One region of the Rhizobium sp. 10N414 genome, then DNA from elsewhere that is predicted to be linked to it. Evidence: riboswitches for the same ligand, from Rfam matches in the RefSeq annotation. Region 1 holds a riboswitch; the other holds the start of a gene.
The links. Region 1 has a riboswitch for thiamine pyrophosphate ahead of thiC (phosphomethylpyrimidine synthase ThiC). Riboswitches for the same ligand answer to the same signal wherever they lie in the genome.

Region 1 (7,932 bases):
CGTCTGCGACGAAGCGATCTCGGCGCTCGACGTCTCGATACAGGCGCAGATTATTAATCTCCTGCTCGATCTGCAGGAGAAGTATGGCCTGACTTACCTCTTCATCGCCCACGACCTGGCTGTTGTCCGACATATCAGTACCCGCGTCGGCGTCATGTATCTCGGCCGCCTGGCGGAACTTGCGACGCGCGAGGAGCTGTTCGAGAACCCGCTGCACCCTTACACCAAGGCACTGCTGTCAGCCGTTCCGGAAACCGATCCGGAGCTGGAGCGCACGCGCAAGCGCCAGATCCTGCAGGGCGACGTGCCGAGCCCGCTCAACCCACCGAGCGGCTGCCGCTTCCACTCGCGCTGCCCGATCGCCATGGACGTGTGCAGCAAGGTCGTGCCGGAATGGAAAGAAGCCAAGCCTGGCCATCTCGTCGCCTGCCACGCTGTCAACTCAGGACAGACTGAATGACGCTGAAGGTCGCGATCATCGCTGACGATTTGACCGGCGCGCTCGACACGGGAACCCCCTTTGTCGACGCCGGACTTTCCGTCGCTGTCGCGATCGACGTCGGGGCCATATCGGAAACGCTTGCGACCGGTAGCGAGGTCGTGGTGGTCAACACGGCTTCGAGAGCTCTCCCGGAGGAGGAAGCGGCAGGAAGGGTCAGCGCTGCGGCGAAGGCCCTTCTTGCCGCCTCGCCTCAAATCGTTCTGAAAAAGATCGACTCCCGGCTTAAGGGGAACGTTGCAGCGGAAAGCGCAGCTTTGGCTGCCTCCTTCGGTCACGAGGCAATCGTGGTGGCACCAGCCATTCCCGATCAAGAGCGTTTGACCCGCAACGGTCACGTCGTCGGTCGTGGTGTCGATCGGCCGCTGCCGATTGCCGAGCTTTTTGACGCAAGTGACACCGAGGTGCTGGTCCGCGATGCCGAAACGGACGGCGATCTCGACCAAGTGGTTGAGGCACACGACTGGACGAACGCCCTTGCCGTCGGCGCCCGCGGTATCGGAGCCGCACTTGCCCGCAAGATCGGGCAGCCGAACAGGACAAGCAAAGCGTTTGCCGCATCGAGCCGGACCGTCTTCGCCTTCGGCTCCCGCGACCCGATCACAACAGCACAAATGGCCAGGCTGGAAGGCACCGAATGCCTCGCCGCAACCATTGATGCCCCCATGGGAGCAGTGCCTCCCGAAGCGCGATTTGGCTTGCCGATTCTCCTTCGCTGCACCGGCGAAATCACCAGCGAGGCTGCGACAGTTGCCGACCGCTTCGCGAAAGGCGTAAAATCGGCCATAGAGATGACGCGCCCGGACATGCTGATGGTCGGCGGGGGCGATACGGCGCTCGCGGTTTTCCGCGCGCTCGGCATTCGGGTCCTGAGGCCGCAGGGCGAAATCGAGGCGGGTATTCCGTGGTTCGACGTCGTAACGGCAGACGGCCTGCTTTTCCGTTGCGCGGTGAAGTCCGGGGGCTTCGGTAATTCTGATAGTTTGGTAAGACTGATTGCACAGAATCAGGCGGCATAGGACATGCCGACGGGGAGAGTGAAGGTGGACGAAGGTAGCGGTGTATCGGCGAAAGCCCAGACGGCCTCGGCGGCCAAGCCGGAGCGCGGCAAGGCTGTCAAGCTGGTCGATCGCGTCTTCGACCAATTGCAGGAGCGTATCCGCTCGGGAAACTATCCGCCGGATTCGCGGCTTCCCGGTGAGCATGAGCTTGCATCGATGCTCGGCGTCTCGCGTCCGATCGTGCGCGACGCCTTGGCGCGGTTGCGCGATCAAGGTATCGTCTATGCCCGTCAGGGAGCCGGCACCTTCGTCAGCGCCCACGGTTCGCCGACGACGCAGCTCTCCTATTCTCCGGTGAAGACGATCGCCGACATCCAGCGCTGCTACGAGTTTCGCCTGACGATCGAGCCTGCCGCCGCCTACTTTGCTGCCAAGCGCCGTGACGAGGCGGCGATCCAGAAGATCGCGGCAGCACTCGCCGATCTGCGCGAGGCGACCAGTCACCAGCTTCATCGCACCGACGCCGACTTCACCTTCCATCGGGCCGTCACCGAAGCCGCCAACAACCACTACTACACGGCCTCGATCGACGCCCTGAAGGCTCACATCGCTGTCGGCATGCACCTTCACGGCCTATCGCTCCTTGGTCCGCGTCAGGGCCTCGAGCAGGTCTACGAGGAGCACAACAAGATCTACCTCGCCATCGTCGAAGGACGTGCGGAAGACGCGCGGGCTTTGATGAAGGCGCATCTTGAGGGTTCGCAGAGCCGCCTCTTCGAGGGCCGCGTTCTGGACCTTTCCATGTAGTTACGGCAGTCGGCTTGACAGCTTTGCTGCTCTGGCTCTAACCTTTTCGCATTCACCAGGGGGGTCCCGGCAAGGGGCTGAGATACTGCTATCGTGCGCAGTGACCCGTTGAACCTGATCCAGTTCATACTGGCGTAGGGACGGTGCAAGCGCTCGAAGGCATTGGATTCACGCGCGGAATCCGTGCCGGCGTCTTTTCATCATTCCGGCTGAGGACTGGGTCTCCAAACTTGAAACTTGGAGCCTCAAACCATGAATATTGCCGCAAAGACCATCACCCCGACCGTCACAACAGGGCCCCTACCGGCCTCTCGGAAAATCTACATCCCTGGGGACATTCACCCCGATGTCCGCGTGCCGATGCGCGAAATCAGCGTCCACCCGACATCGGGCGAGCCACCGGTCACGGTCTATGATTCCTCCGGCATCTATACGGTCGAAGGCGCTGACATCAGCATCGAGCAGGGGCTTCCGGAACTGCGCCGCAGCTGGGTACTCGCGCGCGGCGACGTCGAAGCCTATCGGGGTCGCCAGATGCGCCCCGAGGATAACGGCTTTGCCAGCGGCGAGCGGCTGACGCCGGAATTTCCCGCCAAGCGCCAACCGCTCCGCGCCAGGGACGGCAAGGCCGTGACCCAGCTCGCCTATGCGCGCGCCGGTATCATCACGCCCGAGATGGAGTTCATCGCCATCCGCGAAAATCTCGGCCGCAAGGCTAAGGCCGAGGCAATTGTGCGCGACGGTGAGAGCTTCGGCGCCCATATTCCCGATCACGTCACCCCGGAATTCGTCCGACAGGAAGTCGCCGCCGGCCGCGCCATCATCCCCGCCAACATCAACCACCCGGAAGCCGAGCCGATGATCATCGGCCGGAACTTCCTGGTGAAGATCAACGCCAATATCGGCAACTCCGCCGTCACCTCCTCGATGGCCGAAGAGGTCGAGAAAATGGTCTGGGCCGCGCGCTGGGGCGCCGACACCGTGATGGATCTCTCCACCGGCCGCAACATCCACAACATCCGCGAATGGATCATCCGCAACTCGCCGCTGCCGATCGGCACCGTGCCGCTCTATCAGGCGCTGGAGAAGGTCGAGGGTATCGCCGAGAACCTGACCTGGGAGGTCTATCGCGATACACTCATCGAGCAGGCGGAGCAGGGCGTCGACTATTTCACGATCCATGCCGGCGTGCGGCTTCACTACATCCCACTTACGGTCAACCGCGTCACCGGCATCGTTTCACGCGGCGGCTCTATCATGGCCAAGTGGTGTCTTCATCACCATCGCGAAAGCTTCCTTTACGAGCATTTCGAGGAGATCTGCGACATCTGCCGCGCCTATGACGTCTCCTTCTCGCTCGGCGACGGCCTGCGTCCGGGTTCGATTGCCGACGCCAACGACGCCGCACAATTCGCCGAGCTGGAGACCCTCGGCGAACTGACGAAGATCGCCTGGGCCAAGGACTGCCAAGTCATGATCGAGGGCCCAGGCCATGTCCCGATGCACAAGATCAAGGAAAACATGGACAAGCAGCTCGCCGTCTGCGGCGAGGCGCCTTTCTACACGCTGGGACCACTGACGACAGATATCGCCCCGGGCTATGACCACATCACTTCGGGCATCGGTGCTGCGATGATTGGCTGGTTCGGTACGGCGATGCTTTGCTACGTCACCCCGAAGGAGCATCTGGGTCTCCCCGACCGCAACGACGTGAAGACCGGCGTCATCACCTACAAGATCGCCGCCCACGCTGCCGATCTCGCCAAGGGTCACCCGGCAGCTCAATCTCGCGATGATGCGCTGTCGCGCGCCCGCTTCGAATTCCGATGGGAGGATCAATTCAACCTGTCGCTCGATCCGGAGACGGCCCGCAGCTTCCACGACGAGACGCTGCCGAAGGAAGCGCACAAGGTGGCGCACTTCTGCTCCATGTGTGGCCCGAAGTTCTGCTCGATGCGGATTTCGCACGACATCCGCGCTGAAGCGCAGAAAGAAGGGCTCGACGCCATGGCGGCGAAATACCGCGAGGGTGGCGATCTCTATATGCCGATCGATATCATCCAAGAGTCGCGTGACTGAGATGCATGTCCTCGTCAAAGGGGCCGGCGTTGCCGGCCTCACGGTCGCGCACGAACTCACTCTTCGCAGTGCTGACGTCACCGTTATGGATCCGAATCCAGATTTCGGCCAGGCAGCCTCATGGCTCGCGGGCGGCATGCTGGCACCGTGGTGTGAGCGTGAAGGCGCGGACGAAGCCGTCTTGCTGCGTGGCCGCGGTGCCATCGATCGGTGGGACATGATGCTGCCCGGCGAGGTACACCGAAACGGCACGCTGGTCGTTGCCCCCGCGCGCGACCAGGGTGAACTCGATCGCTTTGCCAGCCGCACCAGCGGCCATGAATGGCTGGGCGAGGAGCAGATCGGCCCATTGGAGCCGGCTCTCGCAGGCCGCTTCAGGCGGGCCCTGTTCTTCCCGCTGGAAGGACATCTCGATCCGAGACGAGTGCTGGGTCTGCTGCGAGAAAAGCTCGCCGCCCGGGGCGTAGCATTCATCGGCCAAGTGGCCGAGACCACCGGCTACGACGACATCGTCGATTGCACGGGCGCAGCACGCATCGGGCAAACGAGCGGGCTTCGCGGCGTGCGCGGCGAAATGCTCTATCTACACACGCCCGAGGTCTGCCTCGCCAGACCCGTTCGCCTGCTGCATCCGCGCTTCCCCGTTTATATCGTTCCGCGTGGAAATGGCCTGTTCATGGTGGGTGCCACCATGATCGAGACCGAGTTCGCCGGTCCCATCTCGGCGCGTTCGATGATGGAACTGCTGAACGCCGCCTACGCTGTGCATCCCGCCTTTGCGGACGCTACCGTTATCGAAACCGGCGCGGGCATCCGGCCGGCATTCGCCGACAATTTTCCACGCGTAACCCGCGAGGCCGAGGCGGTCGTGCTCAACGGCCTCTATCGCCACGGCTTCCTGCTGGCGCCTACCATGGCGCAGGAAGCTGTGGACCTTGTCTTCTCCAGAACCGAACCAGGAGGAAATTGCTGATGAAACTGATCGTCAACGGCGAGCATCACGACCTCGCTGCGCCAACCTTGTCCGAACTGCTGACGCTGATGGAATACGAAGGCGACTGGCTGGCGACCGCCGTCAACGGCGAAATCGTCCACCGTGAGGACCGCGCCGACCACGCGCTCAACGACAACGACCGGATCGAAATCCTGTCGCCGATGCAGGGAGGCTGACCATGCTGACGCTCTACGACACCGTAGTCTCCTCCCGCCTGCTTCTCGGCACCGCACGGTATCCTTCACCCGCGATCCTCGCGGCGGCCGTCAAGCGATCGGGAACCGAGATCGTCACCGTCTCGCTCCGCCGCGAGACCGCCGGCGGACGGAGCGGCGGTGCCTTCTTCGAGATGATACGGGCACTCGGCGTTCGGGTTCTGCCGAACACGGCTGGCTGCCATGGCGTCTCCGAGGCCGTGCTGACAGCCAAGATGGCGCGCGAGCTTTTCGGCACCAATTGGATCAAGCTGGAGGTGATCGGCAATCACGATACGCTTCAGCCTGATGTTTTCGGCTTGGTGGAAGCCGCCCGCATTCTTTCCGCCGACGGCTTTGAGGTCTTTCCCTACACGACCGACGACCTCGTGGTGGCCGAGAAGCTGCAGGAAGCGGGTTGCCGGGTATTGATGCCATGGTGCGCCCCGATCGGGAGTGCCGCGGGACCGCTCAACCTCTCGGCGTTGCGTTCGATGCGCGCACATTTCCCAGACATTCCGCTCATTATCGATGCCGGGATCGGGCGGCCATCACATGCGGCGACCGTCATGGAGCTCGGCTTCGATGCCGTCCTCCTGAACACCGCTGTTGCCGGCGCCGGCGACCCCGTGGCCATGGCGGGCGCGTTTGCCAGGGCGATAGAGTCCGGCCGCGAGGCTTTCGGTGCGGGCATGCTCGAACCGCGTGATGTCGCGGTTCCCTCGACACCCATCATCGGAAAGGCCGTATTTGCATGAAGCTCGATCCCTTCTATCTCATCGTCGATAGCACCGAATGGATCGCACGGCTGGTGCCGCTCGGCGTCAAGCTCGTGCAGCTCAGGATCAAGGATAAAGAGACGGCCGAGCTGCACACCGAAATCCGAACCGCGAAAGCAATTTGCGCTAAGCATGGCTGTCAGCTCATCGTCAACGACTACTGGCAGCTTGCCATCGAAGAAGGATGTGATTTCGTCCACCTCGGTCAGGAAGATCTGGAAGCGGCCGATCTCGGCGCCATTCGTGCCGCCGGCCTGAAGCTCGGGCTGTCCACCCACGACGATGCGGAACTTGAGACGGCGCTGGCGGCAAAGCCGGACTATATCGCGCTCGGTCCGATCTATCCGACCATTCTCAAGCAGATGAAATGGTCGCCGCAAGGACCGGAACGCCTGCGCCTATGGAAGTCGCGCGTCGGTGACCTGCCGCTCGTCGCCATCGGCGGGTTGAACGTCGATCGGATCGAGGGCGTTTTTTCTCAGGGCGCCGACAGCGCTGCCGTCGTGACCGATATTACCCTGAACCCCGATCCGGAGACACGAACGCGGCAGTGGCTTGCTGCCACCGCACATTGGCGCAGTGTGGAAATGCCATTGGGTCGGTAGCAGAATAGAACGGTCGATGGGTCGTTCGGTCGCAACACCTTCAAAAATGATTGATTTGCGGATCGTGCTTCACCATGTTGAACCGGGGACTGGACAACAAGTTGGGCTTGGCACGTATGTTACAACGGACCGAGGAAACGGATGCCGCGCTGATCGACAGGCTTCAGCAAGGCGCATTCAATTATTTTCCGAAACACTACAATCCGGAAAACGGGCTGGTCGCGGACACGTCGATAGCGGGCGTTCCCTGCAGCATCGCCGCCGTCGGCTTTTCCCTGTCGTCCTATCCCGTCGCAGTCGAGCGCGGCTGGATGCAGCGTTCCGACGCGATCGAATACACGCTGAAGACGCTCTGCTTCTTTGCCAACGGCCACCAAGGTCGTGAGCGGCACGCGATCGGCTATCGCGGCTTCTTCTATCACTTCCTGCACATGGACACCGGCCACCGCGCCTGGAACAGCGAGTTGTCGACGATCGACACCACGCTTCTCGTCGCAGGCATGTTGACCGCCGCGGCCTATTTCGACCGCAACACCGAAGACGAGACGGAGATCCGCAGGCTCGCGAGTTTGGTCTACGAGAGAATCGACTGGCACTGGGCGCTGAACAAGGGCCAGACCATCTGCATGGGCTGGAAGCCGGGTAGCGGCTTCCAGCGTTGGCGCTGGCAGGGCTACGACGAAGCGATCCTGCTTTATACGCTGGCCCTCGCTTCCCCGACACATCCGATCCCGGCGTCGAGCTACGATGCCTTTACCGCGAGCTATTCGTGGATGCTGTTCGGCGACCAACCTTACGTCTATGCCGGCCCGCTCTTCATTCACTTCTTTTCGCATGCCTGGATCGATTTCCGTGGAATCCAGGACAAGGCGATGGCCGACCGCAACTGGGATTATTTCCGCAACACGCAGATATCGATCGCCGTACAGCGGGACTACGCCGAGCGCAATCCCGGCCACTTCGTCGGCTACAAC
Region 2 (7,932 bases), on a different contig from region 1:
TCGATCGCGCCCAAACGCGAGACCTTTCCCGTGATGAAACTTGAAACAGCAAGCGCCTTGTCGTCCTGAGACACGAAGATCGTGAATTTCGGCGTCGGCGTGCCCATCTCCGCGAACTGCTTGGCAAAGACCTGAATATCGATATCCGGGGACGCGAGAATGACGTTGTGGATCTTGCTGTTCACGTGTCCGTCGCGGATACCCATCTGCCGCAGGGATTCCATGGTGAGCCAGGTGCCCATCGAATGAGCGAGGATCGTGATGTCCTTGACGTCGGGGTCGGCGGCTAGCGTCCGCAGCGCCTGCTCGAGCGCCGTGCGTGAATAGTTGGTGCTTTCCTTGTCGTATTGATAGGCGGTGAGCTGCGCGCGTGACGGCCAAGTGAACAGGATAGGGGTCGCCTGCATCCCTGAATCGTGGACGATCTGGGCCAGACGGAAGACGGAATCCTCATACTTGTTGTTGAAGCCGTGGATAAAGACCAGCGCATGCCCGCCTTGGATGTTCTGGTGGAACCAGGCGCGCCCCTCTGGAACGGTGTCGATCTCCTTGACGCTGGTCACCGCAAAATCGGTCGCGGGATTGGGCGGCAGATGTTTCGGCCATTGGACTGTGCCTGTGGCCCGTTTCGCCGGAATGGAGACGTCAACCGCCGTCAGGTAGGGCTTCGGGCTGCGTTCGCCGGTGAAGAGTGTCGCCGGGTCGCCGGAAGGTTCGCGCGTGGTTGCGACCAGCATGCTGACCTTTGAGGTATTCTGCGTTGCCGCTGATAGCGCAACAGGGGCCATGACGCCGCTTGGATGACCGCAGCTGGCAAGAACTGCCGCGACGAGCAAAGGTGCAAGTGTCCGAACAGTACGGGCAGCAATCACGTTCCGGTTCCCTCATTGAAACGCAAGCACCTTACGGTGGCCGGGCCTTGGTGACGTACTCTCACAGAAACGACGCGGATGTTACGTGCAATTCGCGCCCATGCCCTAGGGCAGGACGAACGATCTACGACAAGCTCAATTCGGGGTCTGGAGCCGTCTATCCATCTCGAACTACGCCTTCGGCTTCCGCAGCTTCACTGCCACACAATGCTTGTTTCCGGCATCCCAAACGCTGTCGGTCCTGCAGACCGGCTGCTTGGGCGAGCAGGACTTTCCCGCCAACGTGGATTTCAAGCTGCGAGTGCACAGGCACCTCCCTTTTTCCCAACCCCAGTTTTCGGGACAACTGACGCAGCGCTTTGTCTTCGGGTCAACGAACCGGCCGGCCCCACAGGAACAGGTCGAGCGCTTGGCATCCCACGACGCCCCCGCGGCGCACGCGACGCAAGTTTTCCTTCTCGAATCCCAGTTTTTCCCATCTGGACAAGTTCCACTCGAATTGACCGCATTGCCGGGAGCCTGCGCCGAAGGGAGCTTTTGTGGCTCGATCGCCTGCTGGCCTGGACAAGTGAGCTTCTGATCGCACTGCAGGGAGCAGCCGACAACCCCGCGAGACCGGTTGACCGGCGTGTCTGGATATTCAAAGGGACAGGGCATCTGCTGCGCGCCTGCTGTCCATCCGAACAGCAAGACCAAAGCGAAGAGAAGAAGACGACATCCCAACATTTCAGAACACTAGGCCCCGGCATATGATCTGTCCAGCTTGTCACAGGCGCGACCCTGGACCTGCGCACGGGAGTTCGCATGACCAGCAGCTGGGAGCGGATCCAATGGCCCGGCGTATCGATCGGATCTCATTTCCGTGCCGGAGCCGGAGCCCGATGACGTCGAGGTCGACGCCGCGCGCCTCCTCCAGGGCGTTTCCCGGCATCGCCGGGTTCACCTGGCGATATATCCATTTTTTGGATGACAGGCGCGTTCTTCTCTGCGAGAAGAAGGCAATGAGAGACAGGGGCGCCCTCGAAGATGGGCTGAGAAGTACCCTTTGAACCTGAACCGGATAATGCCGGCGGAGGGAGTCGCTCGGGACGTTTCGCCTCCTGCGTCAGTCCCCGCGCCTTTCTCCCCATCGAAAGGCGCACCATGCAAGATCAGACCTTACCGGGAATACTGCTGAGCGAGTTGCGCGCGCAACCGCCGCTCGTGCACTGCATCACCAACTTCGTTGCCATGAACATCGCAGCCAATGTGCTTCTGGCCGCCGGCGCGTCTCCCGCCATGGTGCATGCGGAAGAAGAGGCTGGCGAGTTTGCGGCGATCGCAGGCGCACTGACAATCAACATCGGCACACTGTCGCCATCCTGGTTGCGCGGCATGGAGGCGGCAGCCCTCGCCGCCAGCCAGTCCGGCAAGCCATGGGTCCTCGATCCGGTCGCCCATTATGCCACCGGCTTCCGCCGGGCAGCCGTTGATCGGCTGCTGGAGCTCGGTCCGACGGTCATTCGCGGCAACGCCTCCGAGATCATCGCCCTTGCCGGTGGCGAAAGCCGGGGCCAGGGGGTGGACAGTCGTGACGGGGTCGAACAGGCCGAGGAATCCGCCCGGCTGCTTGCCAGGACACACGGTGCAACGGTCGCGGTAACCGGCGTCGTCGATTTCGTCACCGACGGTGAACGAGCTGCCTGGATTGAAGGCGGGTCGGCCTTGATGCCTAAGGTGACCGCGCTCGGTTGCGCACTGACCTGCCTCGTCGGAGCATTCACGGCGATCCGCCCTGCCGCACCGTTCGAGGCAACGGTTGCAGCGCTTACGACCTTTGCTGTTGCCGGCGAGATGGCAGCCAGCAGGGCAGAAGGCCCGGGTTCGTTTTCTCCGGCGTTTCTCGATGCGCTTGCAGCGCTTGACGCCCCGCTCCTCGATCGCCATGCGAGGGTGCGTTCCGCATGAGGACCATCGACCTTTCCCTTTATCTTGTCCTCGATCCCGGTCTTTGTGCCGGCTTCGGCATGGTGGAGACCGCGCGGGCGGCTGTTGCTGGCGGAGCGACGGTTGTCCAGCTGCGCGACAAGCAAGCCGATACAGCCCTGATGATCGAAACAGGTCGGGCGCTCAAGGTGGCTTTGTCTGGCACCGGTGCCTTGCTCATCGTCAACGATGACGTGGAGGCTGCCGTCGCAATTGGTGCTGACGGTCTGCACATCGGGCAAGAGGACATGGATGCGCCAACTGCCCGCGCGCGGATTGGAGACGATATGATCCTTGGCCTCTCCGTTGAGACCGAGGCGCTGGCCGCGGGGGTCGATGCGGCAATCGTCGACTACGCGGGTATCGGCCCGGTCTTTGCGACATCAACGAAGGCGGATCACAAGGAGCCGACCGGTTTCGCTGGCCTTGCTCGCCTCGTGCGCGTCTGCCCCGTTCCCGCAGTCGCAATCGGCGGGCTGAAGGCGGCTCATGTCGGGGATGTCTTTGCTGCTGGGGCTGACGGTCTTGCCGTCGTCTCTGCGATATGCGGCACGCGTGACCCTGAGGCGGCGGCTCGCGAGATCGCGGAAAACATCAGAAAGGTTCACCGATGATCCGAAACGTTCTCTCCATTGCCGGATCCGATCCTTCTGGCGGCGCCGGAATCCAGGCGGACCTGAAGGCCTTCTCTGCCCGCGGTGTCTACGGCATGGCGGTGCTGACCGCGCTGACGGCGCAAAACACACAGGGCGTTTGCGGGGTCCATCTGGTTCCGGCTGCCTTCGTCGCCGACCAGATCAAGGCAGTGTTTGCCGATGTCCGTGTTGATGCAATCAAGATCGGCATGATTGCCAATGCCGAAATCGCCAACGCTGTCGCCGATGCGATCGAACCCCACAAGGGCATTCCGGTCGTTCTTGATCCTGTCATGGTCGCCAAGGGCGGGGCTAGCCTCCTCGATCGGTCTGCGGTCGACGTCCTCACCCGGCGGCTGCTGCCGCTTGCGACGCTGCTTACTCCCAATCTTCCGGAAGCGGCAGCACTCCTGCATGGACCGACGGCCGATACCCGCGCGGACATGGCTGAGCAGGCGCAAAGCCTGCGTGCTCTTGGCCCGGAGGCGGTGCTGGTCAAGGGCGGTCATCTGCCAAGCCAGGAGAGCCCTGATGTCCTGGCGACAGCCACGGGGGTGAGCTGGTTCGAGGCGCTCCGGGTACCGACTTCGAACACGCATGGCACCGGCTGCACGCTATCGAGCGCGCTTGCCGCCGAGCTCGCGAAGGGGGCGACGCTGCCCGAGGCAGTGGCGGATGCGAAAAGCTACCTCGCCCATGCCGTCGCGCAGGCGGATACGCTTTCTGTCGGTTCCGGGCACGGGCCGGTTCAGCATTTTCATGAGCTTTGGAAGTTGAAAGAAGGACATTCGAGATGAGTTTGGCGATCAGCGAACAGACCGTCATCATCACCGGGGCCGGGCGTGGCCTGGGCGCCGCCATCGCTGCTGCCTTTGCCCGCCAAGGCGCGAAGGTCGCAATCAACTACCGCAACAGCCGCATCGAGGCCGAGGCGCTTGCCGCGTCGTTGGGTGATCGTGCCCGAGCCTTCCAGGCGGATGTCCGCGACAGCGAGGCCGTCAAGCGCATGGTGGCCGAGGTCAAGGATACACTCGGTGCGCCGACGACAGTCGTGCACAATGCCCTGACCGACTTCAGCTTCAACGGAGACGCCCGATCGAAGCTCGACCAATTGACCTGGGGTGAAATGACATCACAGCTCGATACGGCCGTGAAGGGGGCGCTGAACCTGATCCAGGCCGCCCGCCCGGACATGGCCACTGCCGGTTTTGGGCGGATCATCACGATCGGCACCAATCTCTTCCAGAACCCGGTGGTGCCCTACCATGACTACACGGCTGCCAAGGGTGCGCTTCTGTCCTTGACCCGCACGGCGGCCGCAGAGCTGGGCCCATCAGGCATTACCGTCAACATGGTCTCGGGCGGCTTGCTGCGCGCCACTGAAGCGAGCAGCGCCACACCGGATGCGGTCTTCGATCTGATTGCGGCAAGCACGCCCCTCCGGCAAGTGACGACGCCAGAGGAAATGGCCGACGCGGTCCTGTTTTTCGCAAGCCCCTGGGCACGCGCCGTTACCGGGCAGAACCTCATCGTCGACGGCGGACTCGTCTTCGGCTGAGGCAAAGCCACCTCAGGACTTGACCGCACCCGCGGTCAAGCCGGCGATGATGTGCTTCTGCGCCAGGAAGAAGACGATGATCGTTGGCATGATTGTCAGCGTGATGAAAGCGAGCACCAGCTGCCAGGCAGTGCCGAACTCGCCGCGATAAACCATGATGCCGAGCGGCCAGGGATACATCGTCTCCGAATTCAGCATGATCAGCGGCAGGATGTAGCTGTTCCAGCTGCCGACAAAGGAGATGATGCTGACCGTTGCAATGATCGGCCGCGAGAGCGGCAGCGAGATGTGCCAGAAAAACCGGATGTAGCCGCAGCCGTCGACGATGGCAGCCTGGAACAATTCTTCCGGGAGGTTGCGAAAATAATTCCTGAACAAGAGAATGCTCATGCCGAGGCCAAAGGCGACCTGCGGCAGGACAACACCCCAGTAGGAATTCAACAGGCCCAGGTCCCGGATCCGGATGAACAAGGGAAGGATGGCGGTCGCGGCCGGAAACATCAGGCCGATCAGGAAGTAGTTGAGCAGGAAGCCGGCACCGAAGAACTTTACATGCGCGAAGGTGAAGGCAGCCATGGCGGAAACCGAAACCGTCAGGCAGACAGTCAAGGTGGCGATGATCAGCGAATTCATCATCTGTCGCCAGTAGCGGTCTCCGAAGAGAATGTCGGTATAGTTCTCCGGATGCCATGCGGCAGGTAGCCCGAAGGGGTTCGTTCTGAGGTCGCCGAGGTCCTTGAAGCCGCCAAGTGCCGTCGTCATCAGGGGAACCAGCACGATCGCCGCGATGAGCGTCAGCGAAACATAGAGATAGATCTTCGTGCCGGTCGCGGTCCGGGCAGATGAGGCCATGTCAGTCATTGCGCATGAATATCCGTTTGTAGCCGAAGGCCAGCGTCACACAGATGACGAAAAGGACGACGCCGACGGCGCTGCCGAGGCCGACCTGCATGCGCGTGACGCCGAAATTGAACAGGAAGGTGACCATGGTCTGCGTCGCATTGAACGGCCCGCCACCGGTCAGCGGCATGATGAGATCGAAGAGCTGCAGCGAGCCGACGACGGCAAAGAAGATGGACAGGCGGACCGTCGAACCAAGAAGCGGCAGCGTGATGTAGCGGAACCGCTGCCAGCCGCTCGCGCCATCGATTTCGGCAGCCTCCAGCACGCTCTTGTCGAGCGACTGCAGCCCGGCGATGAACAGCATCATGTGGAAGCCGAAATACTTCCAGACGACGACAGCCAGCACCGCATAGATTGCCAGGTCCTTGTCCGCCAGAACATAGGGCGTCTCGACGCCAATGAGGTGGGCAGCCGAGGCAAACAAGCCATAGTCACCGTCATAGACGAAGCGCCAGATGAGGCCTGCCGCCACCTCGGCGAGGACATAGGGCAGAAAGAAGATCAAGCGGAAGAGGACCACACCGGCGATCCGGTGCGCCAGCATCATCGCCAGCCAGATCGCGAGCGGAATCTGAACCAGAATGGAAACAACGATGATCAGGGCATTGTTTTTCAATGCTGTTATGAAGGCGCTGTTCTTGAACAGGACCTCGAAATTCCGCATGCCGACAAACTGTGTCGGCAGACCGTAGCCATCCCACTTGTAGAGACTGTACCAGGCCGCCTCGCCCATCGGCAGGATGACGAAGATCGTGAACAGCAGCAGTGCTGGCGGCAGAAACAGAAGCAGGACAGGCAGGCGCCGCGCCAGGCTGGGATCCTTGCTGCGCGCCGACGATCTTAAAGTCGGGCGCGGACGGATGACGCTCGTCGCGCTGATGGTGGTCATTAAAGCCGATCCTCCTCATTCAGATTGAGGGCGGCGCGGATGCTTCTCCGCGCCGCGACAGTCTTGATCAGAGCTGATCCTGCTCGAAGGCTTCCTGGATCTGCTGTGCTCCATCGGCAGGGCTCATCTGCCCGGAGACTATGGCAACGGAGACATCGTTGACGACACGGCCGACCGACGGGCCGAGATCCTGATCGAAGAAGTTCTGATGCCAGGTCGAGTGCGCCAACTGTTCGGCGGACTGATGCAACAGCGGATTGGTCACACCATCCTCGGCACCGACGGCGACCGGGATGAGCATGCCGGCCTTGGCCATCTCGCGCTCGTTTTCGGCGTTCGTCAGATAGGCGAGGAAGTCGAGCGTTTCAGGCGGCGCCTTCTTCGTCACGGCCCAACCGTTCAATCCACCAAGCGTGTCGGTGACCGCGCCTGCGCCGCCCGTCACGGCCGGAAACGCAAAGCGGCCGATATTGTCCGGATCGAGCCCCTTGCCATCACCGGCGTTCGTGCGCTGGTTGGCGGCGGTGTTTTCAAACGCCAGGATCATTGCTGCCTTGCCATCGCCGAAGACGCCGAGCGTCTGCGGCCAGGTGGCGCCGAGATAGCCCGGCTGGAACGGCTCCAGTTTGCCGAGCTCGGCAAGCTGCTCTCCGGCCTTGATGATTGCCGGATCGTTGAAACCTTCCCCTTCACCGGTCTTTGCCGCGTCGAAGACCTTCTGGCCACCGTTGCGCATCACCAGATAGCTCCAGTAGAAATGGAGAGGCCATTTCTCGCCACCGCCGCCCGCAATCGGGACGATGCCGGCATCCTTGATCTTCTTCACGGCATTGAGATAGTCATCCCAGGACTTGATGCTGGCGGCATCGACACCGGCCTTGGCGAAAAGCGCCTTGTTGTAGAAGAACGAGACGGTGCCCATCTTGAAAGGCACGGCGCCGATCTTGCCGTCGTAGGACAGGCCCTTGATCGCGGCCGGGTTGTAGCTCTTCACCCAGGCGCCATCCTTTGCGTTCATCGCCGACGTCAGGTCCATGAGCGTCCCGGTCGCCAGCTGCTGCTTCAGCACGCCGCCGCCCCAGCTGTAGAAGAAATCCGGCGCATCGCTCG

Region 2: it holds a riboswitch for thiamine pyrophosphate, as region 1 does, so the genes downstream of both, thiM (hydroxyethylthiazole kinase) here and thiC (phosphomethylpyrimidine synthase ThiC) in region 1, are expected to answer to the same signal.

What each region holds. Positions count from the first base shown of each region.
Region 1 is NZ_JBFTIN010000010.1:84,856-92,787, forward strand. It holds gene AC1DE4_RS12065 (ABC transporter ATP-binding protein) at 1-460, shown strand, start outside; gene AC1DE4_RS12070 (four-carbon acid sugar kinase family protein) at 457-1,518, shown strand; gene AC1DE4_RS12075 (FadR/GntR family transcriptional regulator) at 1,537-2,307, shown strand; TPP riboswitch at 2,355-2,466, shown strand; gene thiC (phosphomethylpyrimidine synthase ThiC) at 2,560-4,386, shown strand; gene thiO (glycine oxidase ThiO) at 4,388-5,359, shown strand; gene thiS (sulfur carrier protein ThiS) at 5,359-5,556, shown strand; gene AC1DE4_RS12095 (thiazole synthase) at 5,559-6,332, shown strand; gene AC1DE4_RS12100 (thiamine phosphate synthase) at 6,329-6,958, shown strand; gene AC1DE4_RS12105 (glucoamylase family protein) at 7,075-7,932, shown strand, end outside.
Region 2 is NZ_JBFTIN010000027.1:75,518-83,449, reverse strand. It holds partial or broken gene AC1DE4_RS21975 (alpha/beta hydrolase) at 1-788, opposite strand, end outside; TPP riboswitch at 1,873-1,967, shown strand; gene thiM (hydroxyethylthiazole kinase) at 2,016-2,819, shown strand; gene thiE (thiamine phosphate synthase) at 2,816-3,451, shown strand; gene thiD (bifunctional hydroxymethylpyrimidine kinase/phosphomethylpyrimidine kinase) at 3,448-4,269, shown strand; gene AC1DE4_RS21955 (3-oxoacyl-ACP reductase) at 4,266-5,030, shown strand; gene AC1DE4_RS21950 (carbohydrate ABC transporter permease) at 5,043-5,891, opposite strand; gene AC1DE4_RS21945 (carbohydrate ABC transporter permease) at 5,884-6,822, opposite strand; gene AC1DE4_RS21940 (ABC transporter substrate-binding protein) at 6,890-7,932, opposite strand, start outside.